DNA from 2 places in the Mycobacterium riyadhense genome. Region 1 is predicted to be linked to the other one. Evidence: riboswitches for the same ligand, from Rfam matches in the RefSeq annotation. Region 1 holds a riboswitch; the other holds the start of a gene.
The links. A riboswitch is a leader RNA that binds a small molecule or an ion and turns the genes downstream of it on or off. The one in region 1 is predicted to bind glycine.

Region 1 (4,857 bases):
CACCACCTCGGGTGTCACGGTGTCCACGCGCTGCTGGATCATGTCGGTGATCTGGGCTCTGAGCTGGGGGACGGCGTCGTTGCTGCGCAGGTAGTCGGCGACGATGACGTCGCGGTCCAGTCCGACGGCTTCCAGCACGGTCGCGACCACGAAGCCGGTGCGATCCTTGCCCGCAAAACAGTGCGTGAGCACCGGGCGTCCGGAAGCCAGCAGAGTGAATACGCGATGCACCGCGCGTTGCGCTCCGTTACGGGTTGGGAACTGGCGGTATTCGTCGGTCATGTAGCGGACGGCGGACTCCTCGATGGATTCCTCCGATTCGTCGGATTCGCCGTTGGTCAGTAGCTTGCGGAAAGCGGTTTCATGCGGAGCCGCGTCTTCGGTGTCGGCCTCGTCGTCGGCAAGGTCGGGGAACGGCAGCAGGTGGATCTCGACGCCGTCGGGAACCAGTCCCGGACCACGGCGGGCGACCTCGCGCGAGGCGCGCAAGTCGGCGACGTCGGTGATGCCCAGCCGGCACAGCATTGCGCGGCCGTCGTCGTCGAGGCGGCTCAGCTCGCTCGATCGAAACAGCCGGCCCGGGCGGAGCAGTGCCGCGGTGCTTTCTGAGACGTCACGAAAGTTCCATGCGCCCGGCAGATCGGCCATGTCAGGTGACCGCCGCCGCGAATGGGGACTTCTCCCGGCCGATTTCGGCGCGCGCGATGGTGCGCATGTGCACCTCGTCGGGTCCGTCGAAGATGCGCATGGCGCGATGCCACCCGTACAGCCGGGCCAACACGGTGTCGTCGCTGACGCCGGCGGCCCCGTGCACCTGGATGGCGCGGTCGACGACATCACACGTCACCGTTGGGGCGACCGCCTTGATCTGCGAGACCAGTAGGTGCGCTGCCTTGTTGCCGTGCTGATCGATCGTCCATGCGGCCTTCTCGCAGAGCAGCCTGGCCTGGTCGATCTCGTTGCGGGACTTGGCAATTGCCTCTCGAACCACGCCCTGGTCGGCCAGCGGCCGGCCGAACGCCACCCGGTTGCGAGCCCGGTCCACCATGAGCGCCAGCGCGCGTTCGGCCCCGCCGAGGGCGCGCATGCAGTGGTGGATTCGGCCCGGTCCCAGGCGGGCCTGGGCGATGGCGAAGCCGCTGCCCTCTTCGCCGAGCAGGTTGGTGGCCGGCACCCGGACATTGTCGTAGTTGATTTCGCAGTGCCCGTGCTGGTCCTGCCAGCCGAAGACGGGTGTCGAGCGAACGACCGTCACGCCTTTGGTGTCCATTGGCACCAAGACCATCGACTGTTGCTGGTGTGCGGCCGCCTCGGGGTTGGTGCGGCCCATCACGATGAGGATCTTGCAGCGCGGGTCCGCCGCGCCCGAGGTCCACCACTTACGCCCGTTGATCACATAGTCGGCGCCGTCACGCACGATGGACGTCTCGATGTTGCGGGCGTCGCTGCTGGCAACCGCCGGCTCGGTCATCGAGAAGGCGCTGCGAATCTCGCCGGCCAGCAACGGTTCCAACCACTGCTTGCGTTGTTCGTCGGTGGCGAACAGATGCAAGGTCTCCATGTTTCCGGTGTCCGGCGCGGCGCAGTTGAGTGCCTCGGGCGCAATCTCCAGGCTCCAGCCGGTCAACTCGGCCAGCGGCGCGTATTCCAGGTTGGTCAGTCCTGACTCGGCCGGCAGGAACAGGTTCCACAGGCCGTGCTCCTTGGCCTTGGTTTTCAGGTCCTCGATGATCGGGGGCACGGTGTGGTCGCGCGGGCCGGCCTCGTGGCGGTAGCGGTCGTATTCAGCCTCGGCCGGAAAGACGTATTCGGTCATGAAGTCGGACAACCGCTTGTGGTAGTCGATCGCCGTGGCCGACATCGCGAAGTCCATGTCCGCCACGATAGGACACGTGCGGCGGCGCTCACTTTGCCGGTCGCGAAAGGGCAAGCGGTCGGATACTCTCTGAATGCCTTTGAGTCGCGGCGGGAGAGTCCCGCCGATTCATTTCGGCAGGCGCCGCAGGAGCAAATCCTCCCCGGGAATCTCTCAGGCACACCTACCGCCGCGACGAGGCACCTCTGGAAAGCAGCCGTGCAATGCGGCTCACCGACGGGGCAAGCGAATCGTCACCAGACCGACGGTTCGCGAAACTCTCAGGTACAGCGACAGAGCGGGGAGGGACCGCGTTCGACCCTTCCCATTGTCCTGAGACCCGTAAGGCTGAGATGGCGCAACCCACTGCTGAAGCCGCAGCGCACGAAGATCTTTCCCGGCAACTGTCCAACCGTCACATTCAGCTGATCGCGATCGGTGGCGCCATCGGCACCGGCTTATTCATGGGCTCAGGAAAGACCATCTCGCTCACCGGTCCGTCGGTGATACTCATCTACCTGATCGTCGGTTTCATGTTGTTCTTCGTGATGCGCGCGATGGGCGAATTGCTGTTGGCCAACCTGCAGTACAAGTCCTTCATCGACTTCGCCGTCGATCTGCTCGGACCGTGGGCGGGCTTCTTCACCGGCTGGACCTACTGGTTCTGCTGGATCGTCACCGGCTCGGCCGACATTATTGCCATCGCCGGATACGTGAGCTTTTGGTGGCACGGTCTGCCGCTATGGATACCCGCATTGCTCGCGGTGCTGCTACTGATCGCGCTGAACCTGCCTACCGTCAAGGCATTCGGCGAGACCGAATTCTGGTTCGCGTTGATCAAGGTCATCGCGATCGTCGCGCTGATCGTCGTCGGCCTGGTGATGGTGTTCAACCACTTCAAGGCGCCCGGCGGTGCCACCGCGAGCTTCGCGAACTTGTGGAAGGACGGGTTCTTCCCCGCCAGCTCGATGGGATTCGTCGCCGCCTTCCAGATCGCGACGTTCGCGTTCGTCGGCATCGAGTTGGTCGGCACCACCGCGGCGGAAGTGAAGGCCCCCGAGCGCAATTTGCCGAAAGCCATAAACTCGATCCCCCTTCGGGTGATGCTGTTCTACGTGGCCGCATTGACCACGATCATGGCGGTGACACCGTGGCGCGAGATCAGCGCCGAACACAGCCCATTCGTTGCCATGTTCAGCCTTGCCGGCCTGGCCATCGCGGCGTCGGTGATCAACTTCGTCGTCCTGACTTCGGCAGCGTCAGCTGCGAATTCCGGAGTCTATTCGACATCGCGAACGATTTACCGGCTGGCGCTGGCGGGCGACGCACCCCGCCAGTTCGCCAAGCTCACCGCGCGGCGGGTACCGGCCAATGGGTTGTTCCTGTCCGGGGTGTTTCTGCTGTCGGCGGTGGTGATGGTTGCCGTCGGCAGCTCGATCATCGGGCCGTTCACGGTTGTCACCACGATTTCCGCGTTGTGCTTCATGTTCGTTTGGTCGATCATCCTGATCAGCTACCTGGTGTATCGCCGACGTCATCCGCAGCTACACGAGGCGTCCCGGTTCAAGATGCCCGGCGGGAGCGCCATGTGCTACGTGGTGCTGGCGTTCTTCGGGTTCCTCATCTGGGCGTTTGCCCAGAAGCACGACACGCTGCAAGCCCTGCTGGTGACGCCGGTGTGGTTCGCGGTGCTCGGTGTCTCCTGGCTGGTGCTGCGCCGACGGCCGCGCCACCTCGTCCGCGAGGCGGACTTCACATCGGAATTGCATGCCGGGGACAACCCATGACCATTAGCGTGTTCGACCTGTTCAAGGTGGGGATCGGACCGTCCAGCTCGCACACGGTCGGTCCGATGCTGGCCGCAGCTCGGTTCGTCGCCGACCTCGACCGGCGAGGAATGCTGGCCGACGTGTCCAGCCTGCGGGTTGATCTGTACGGGTCGTTGGCCGCGACCGCAGTCGGGCATGGCACCATGCCGGCGATCCTGCTGGGCCTGGAGGGCTACTACCCCGACACCATCGAAAGCGACGAGATGGAGCAGCGCCTGGCCGCTCTCCGGGCAACCGGACAGCTCACCTTGGCCGGCTCGGTCCCGATCGCCTTTGCCGAAGATGACATCGCGCGGCACCCACGAACAGTGCTGCCGCGGCACCCGAACGGCATGGTGATCACCGCGATCGGGCGCGATGGACGCGAATTGCACTCGGAGACCTACTTTTCCATCGGCGGTGGTTTCGTCATCACCGAATCCGAACCCGACCAGGCCGGCCCGGGCGCGGACACGCCATGGTCGTTCAGCTCGGCTGCGCAATTGCTCGCCCTGACCGACCGTCATCACGTGCGGATCAGTGACGTGATGCTGCGTCACGAGCTGGCAACCCGCTCCTACGCAGCCGTGCGTGAACAGCTGCTGCACCTGCGCGATGTCATGATCGCCTGCGAGCGCCGCGGTATCAGCCGGGACGGGTACCTGCCCGGCGACCTGCGGGTGCGCCGCCGAGCTCGGGGCTGGTACCTGCGACTCATTGACGAGGACCCCGGCCGCGATCCCGCCTTCGCCGAGGATTGGGTGAACCTGGTCGCCCTCGCGGTCAACGAGGAGAACGCGTCAGGAGGGCGCATCGTGACCGCCCCAACCAACGGTGCCGCGGGAATCATCCCAGCCGTCATGCACTACGCGGTGCACTACACCGGCAAGGGGACCGACGCCGATGACGTTGCGATGCGCTTCCTGCTGACCGCGGGTGCGATCGGCTCGCTCTACAAGGAGCGGGCATCGATCTCCGGGGCGGAGGTCGGCTGCCAGGGCGAGGTCGGGTCGGCCGCCTCCATGGCCGCCGGTGCCCTCGCCGAGATCCTTTGCGGCACACCGCGTCAAGTCGAGAACGCTGCCGAAATCGCGATGGAACACAGTCTTGGCCTGACCTGCGATCCGATTGCCGGCCTGGTACAGGTGCCCTGCATAGAACGAAACGCCATCTCGGCAGGCAAAGCCATCAACG
Region 2 (4,857 bases), 2.7 Mb from region 1:
CGCCCATCATCCTGATATACGCCCAGGTGATGGGCAGAATCGATGCCGAACCGTAGGGCGCCGACGAGACCGGTTGTCCCGCAGGCAGTTCCGGCGCGAACGGGTGACCCGGTAGGAACGGGGCCAAGTGCGAGCGCACCGCGACCGGCCCGACCCCCGGGCCGCCGCCGCCGTGCGGGATGCAGAACGTCTTGTGCAGGTTGAGGTGGCTGACGTCGCCGCCAAACTTGCCGGGCCGGGCCAGGCCGACCAGCGCATTGAGGTTGGCGCCGTCGACATACACCTGGCCACCGGCGTCGTGCACGGCGGCGCAGATATCGGCGATGTCGTGCTCGTAGACGCCGTGCGTGGATGGGTAGGTGATCATGAGCGCCGCCAGCCGATCGGCATGTTCGCTGACCTTGGCGCGTAGATCGTCGAGGTCGACGTCGCCAGCCCGACTAGGCTCGTCGTGACAGCCCACAACCACCACCCGCATCCCGGCAAGTGCGGCCGACGCGGCGTTGGTGCCGTGCGCGCTGGACGGGATGAGGCAGACGTCGCGGTGCGGCTCGCCGCGACTGGCGTGGTACTCGTGGATCGCCAACAGTCCGGCGTACTCCCCTTGCGAGCCCGCGTTGGGTTGCAGCGAGACCGCGTCGTAGCCGGTGATCGCCACCAGCCAGCTCTCCAGATCGGCGATCAGACGACGCAGCCCGGCACTGTCGGACGCGGGGGCGAACGGATGCTGACGCGCGAATTCCGGCCAGGTGATGGACTCCATCTCGGTGGCGGCGTTGAGTTTCATGGTGCACGAGCCGAGCGGAATCATGCTGCGGTCCAAGGCGATATCCTTGTCCGCCAGCGTGCGCAGGTACCGCATCATCGCCGTTTCGGTGCGGTATTGGGTGAACGCCGGGTGGGTCAGGAATTCCGATGTACGCGTTGCGATATCGACACGCGCCGGGTTGGTCGCCGATACGCCGAACGCGTCCAGGACTATGGCCACGTGGGCGTCGGTGGTGGCTTCGTCGCAGGCGACTGACACGTGGTCGGCGTCGACACGCCACAAGTTGACACCGTTCGCCTTGGCTGCGGCCAGCACCTCATCGGCCCGCCCCGGCACTCGGGCCAACACCGTGTCAAAGTACCTGTCGTGCACCAGTGCATCGCCGAGGGCGCCGGCGATGCGCTCCGCGTACGCGTGTGCCCGCCGAGCGATTGTCCTGAGTCCGTCGGCACCGTGATAGCTGGCGTACATGGCGGCCATTACCGCCAACAGCACCTGTGCGGTGCAGATGTTGCTGGTCGCCTTGTCGCGGCGGATGTGCTGCTCGCGCGTCTGCAGCGCCAAGCGATATGCGAGCGTGCCGTCGCTGTCGACGGATACTCCGACCAGCCGACCGGGCAGCTGACGCGCATGCCTGGCATGTACTGCCAGGTACCCGGCGTGTGGACCGCCGAATCCCATTGGTACACCAAGACGTTGGGTGGTGCCGAACGCCACGTCCGCGCCGATCTCGCCGGGCGGGGTGATCAGTGTTAGCGCCAACAGGTCGGCGCCGATGGCCACCAGCGTGCCGCGGTCGTGGGCTTGCTCCACCAAAGCGGCCCAGTCCGTGATCCGGCCGCTGGCCCCCGGAAGCTGGGCGATGACGCCGAAGAACTCACCGTCTGGCAGCCCGTCGCGCAGGTCGGCCGACACGATCTCGATGCCCAACGGTTTGGCGCGGGTAGCCAGCACCGCCGCCGTCTGGGTAAACACGTCGACGTCAACGGCCAGCCGGTTGGCCGGGCCGCGCGCTGCGCGATGCATGAGCGTCATGGCCTCGGCGGCTGCGGTGCCTTCGTCGAGCATCGATGCGTTCGCGATCTCGAGGCCGGTGAGATCGGTGACCATAGTCTGGAAGTTCAGTAGGGCTTCCAGCCGACCCTGGCTTATCTCGGGCTGGTAGGGCGTATATGCGGTATACCAGGCCGGGTTCTCCAGGATGTTGCGCACCAGCACCTGGGGTGTGAATGTGTCGTAGTAGCCCTGGCCAATCATTGACACGGCGACGGTGTTGGCATCGGCCAGGGCCCGCAGCTCCGAAAGTGCCTCAGCCTCGGTGGCCGCCGGCGGGAGCCGGTCCAGACCCGGTGCGGAGCTGCCATCGGTCAACGGATCGAGGATGCCCGTTGGGAGCGCCTTTGCTGCCAGTTCGTCGAGCGAGTCGACACCGATGACGGTAAGCATGCTGGCGATGGCCTGACTGTCCAGCGCGATGTGGCGGTCGGCGAACGTTGCATGGTCGGACCCGAAAAGCTTCGAATGTTCGGTCAAGGCGGAACTCCTGACGACTAGGCACCACAAAGGGAATGGACTCGGGGCCCTCTCCCTCTGTCTTCACCCGTTCGCCGGGCGCCTGAGAGATTCGGCGCCGCGCATGCGTCGTGGCGCCTTTCCCCATCGGCGGGTGGCAACCGCTACGGATCGTCACCGCTTTCCAGAGGCATCGTGATCTGGCGCGGTCCTGGTGCCTGAGAGGTTGACGGAGAGGTATTGCTCCTTCGGCGTCCGCAGCTGGCAGCTACAGAACTCTCCCGCGCTAGAGCGATGCATTGCCCAGTCTACTGCCGAGCAGACGCAAAGTCGCCCGGGAACGTGCGTTCCAGGGCGACTTTGCGTCTGCTCGCCGTGAGAACTCGCAGCTAGCCGATCTTGCGGTCGCGATGCTTGCGCCGGGACGCCAGCTCGTCCTCCGGGGCGGCGATCGACTCGCCACCATCGGCACGCTCGCCGTGGAAATCGGCGATGACGCCGGTCAGCTCACGCATCGCGCCCGAGACGGCTATGCCGAACACGCCCTGGCCACCCTGCAACAGGTCAACGACCTCCTCGGCCGAGGTGCACTCGTACACCGTGGTGCCGTCGGAAAACAACGTGATGTTGGCCAGATCCTGGACACCGCGCTGGCGCAAGTGGTCGACCGCGACCCGGATGTTGTGCAGCGAGATACCGGTATCGAGCAGGCGTTTGACGATCTTGAGGACGAGGATGTCCTTGAACGAGTAGAGCCGCTGGCTGCCGGATCCTGCGGCGCTGCGGATCGACGGGACAACCAGCGATGTACGGGCCCAGTAGTCCAGCTGCCGGTAGGTGATGCCCGCGATCTGGCAGGCACTCGGACCCCGGTAGCCGACCAGCTCATCGGGCACGGAATCGTCGGGGAACAATCCGGGCTGCACGGGTTGGCCCGCAACGGCGCCGTCGCCGGCACCATTGGTGGCGTGGTCAGCAAGATCCAGCTGTCCTTGACGTGGCTGCTCGCTCACGGTGCTTCCTCTCGCCGATCGCGCTCTTGTCAATAGCTGCGTCACTGGCTGCCTCGGACAGCCACGTTTTCTCAGGCCCGAGTGCTAGAGAGCATACGCTTTTCGCTTGCTGCTGTGGCCCCGGTTGATCATCGATCGTCCTCAAAGTATGGCCGCCGCCGGGGTTTGTGGACGATATCCGCCAGGCGTGTCGACCTTGCAGTGTGTGAGATGAAACTCATCCGTGACGTTTGGCCCCTAGTTCGCGGCGCATTGCAGGCGCGCTAGGTGGCGGTTTGCTCGGCAGCTCCGCTCGCCGCTGCGGCCCGTTAGGTGGCTTTGAAATCGTCGGGTGACACGCTGTCGAGAAACTCCTTGAACTTCTCCACTTCGTCTTCGCGAACAGCGCTGTCGCTCTCTTCGTCGCTCTCGTCGGGTATCAGCAAACCGGCCTGGGCGAGGACGGCCTCCTCAACGTAGATCGGAACACCGACCCGTAGTGCTATCGCAACCGAGTCGGAGGGGCGTGCCGATACCTTGATATCGCGGTCGAAGATTAAATCGGCGTAAAAAGTACCCTCCTGAAGATCGACGATCCGCACCTCCTTGAGCGAATGCCCAAGCGCTGCAATGACATCCCTGATCAGATCGTGCGTCAGCGGACGAGGTGGCTCGACGCCTTGCTGTTCCAGCGCAATGGCCGCCGCCTCCGACTGGCCGATCCAAATCGGCAGATACCGATCACCGTTGGCTTCGCGCAGCAACAGCACCGGTTGGTTCTGCGGTTGCTCGACGCGAATGCCGACAACACGAACTTCACCCATCTGTGTTTGCCCTCCGCACATGCCGCCGCCGACTGTCCGCACTCAGCACGACGACGCGGTGCCGTCGAACACCAAGCTGTCGAACGAAGTCTAGTCCTCAGCGGTGAAGAAGGTCGCGAACGGCCGACTTGATCAACGAAGTATGCAAAGTAATGGCAAGCGCGGCGACCTCACGGGCCAAGTCGTCGGCGCGGTCACGGGCGCCTGCCTTATCGGCCTTGACCAATGGGCCCGCGATCTGGGCGATCAAATCCGACTGCCGGTCGGCCGCAGACCGAAAGGCGCGCAAATGCCGCGGCTCAACACCGTATTCGGACAACGCCCGCGCGCACTGGACGATCACTACGGCGTGTTCGTCGAAGAAGCCACCGGGTCCAGGGGTAACGACGCCGGCTTTGAGCAGGGCCGCGAGGAGGTTGTCGTCAACTCCTGCACGCTCCACCAGGTCTTCGCGACTGAGTCGGACGCGGGTGGGCGACACGGCTGCGGTGTCAGATTCTGCGCGATCAGTACCGTTGTCGGCTACCGACACCAATCGCGGTACACCGTAAGGGGATCCGAATGGCGGCAACTCCCCGTCGGGCTGAGCCTCCAGCTGCGCCCTGATCACCTTCAGCGGCAGGTAATGATCCCGCTGCGCGGTGAGGATGAAGCGCAGCCGAGCGCAGTCATACGCGGTGAATCTCCGGTACCCCGATGCAGCCCGCTGCGGCGTCACCAACCCCTCGGCCTCCAGAAATCGAATCTTGGAGATTGTGAC

Region 2: another riboswitch for glycine. It lies ahead of gcvP (aminomethyl-transferring glycine dehydrogenase); the one in region 1 lies ahead of AADZ78_RS01395 (amino acid permease).

The regions. Positions count from the first base shown of each region.
Region 1 is NZ_OY970456.1:313,114-317,970, forward strand. Features, by position in the region: gene AADZ78_RS01385 (tyrosine-protein phosphatase) at 1-648, opposite strand, end outside; gene AADZ78_RS01390 (acyl-CoA dehydrogenase family protein) at 650-1,861, opposite strand; glycine riboswitch at 2,052-2,162, shown strand; gene AADZ78_RS01395 (amino acid permease) at 2,209-3,642, shown strand; gene AADZ78_RS01400 (L-serine ammonia-lyase) at 3,639-4,857, shown strand, end outside.
Region 2 is NZ_OY970456.1:3,039,409-3,044,265, reverse strand. Features, by position in the region: gene gcvP (aminomethyl-transferring glycine dehydrogenase) at 1-2,302, opposite strand, end outside; glycine riboswitch at 2,350-2,477, opposite strand; glycine riboswitch at 2,478-2,575, opposite strand; gene AADZ78_RS13605 (MerR family transcriptional regulator) at 2,671-3,294, opposite strand; gene AADZ78_RS13600 (bifunctional nuclease family protein) at 3,603-4,097, opposite strand; gene AADZ78_RS13595 (MerR family transcriptional regulator) at 4,195-4,857, opposite strand, start outside.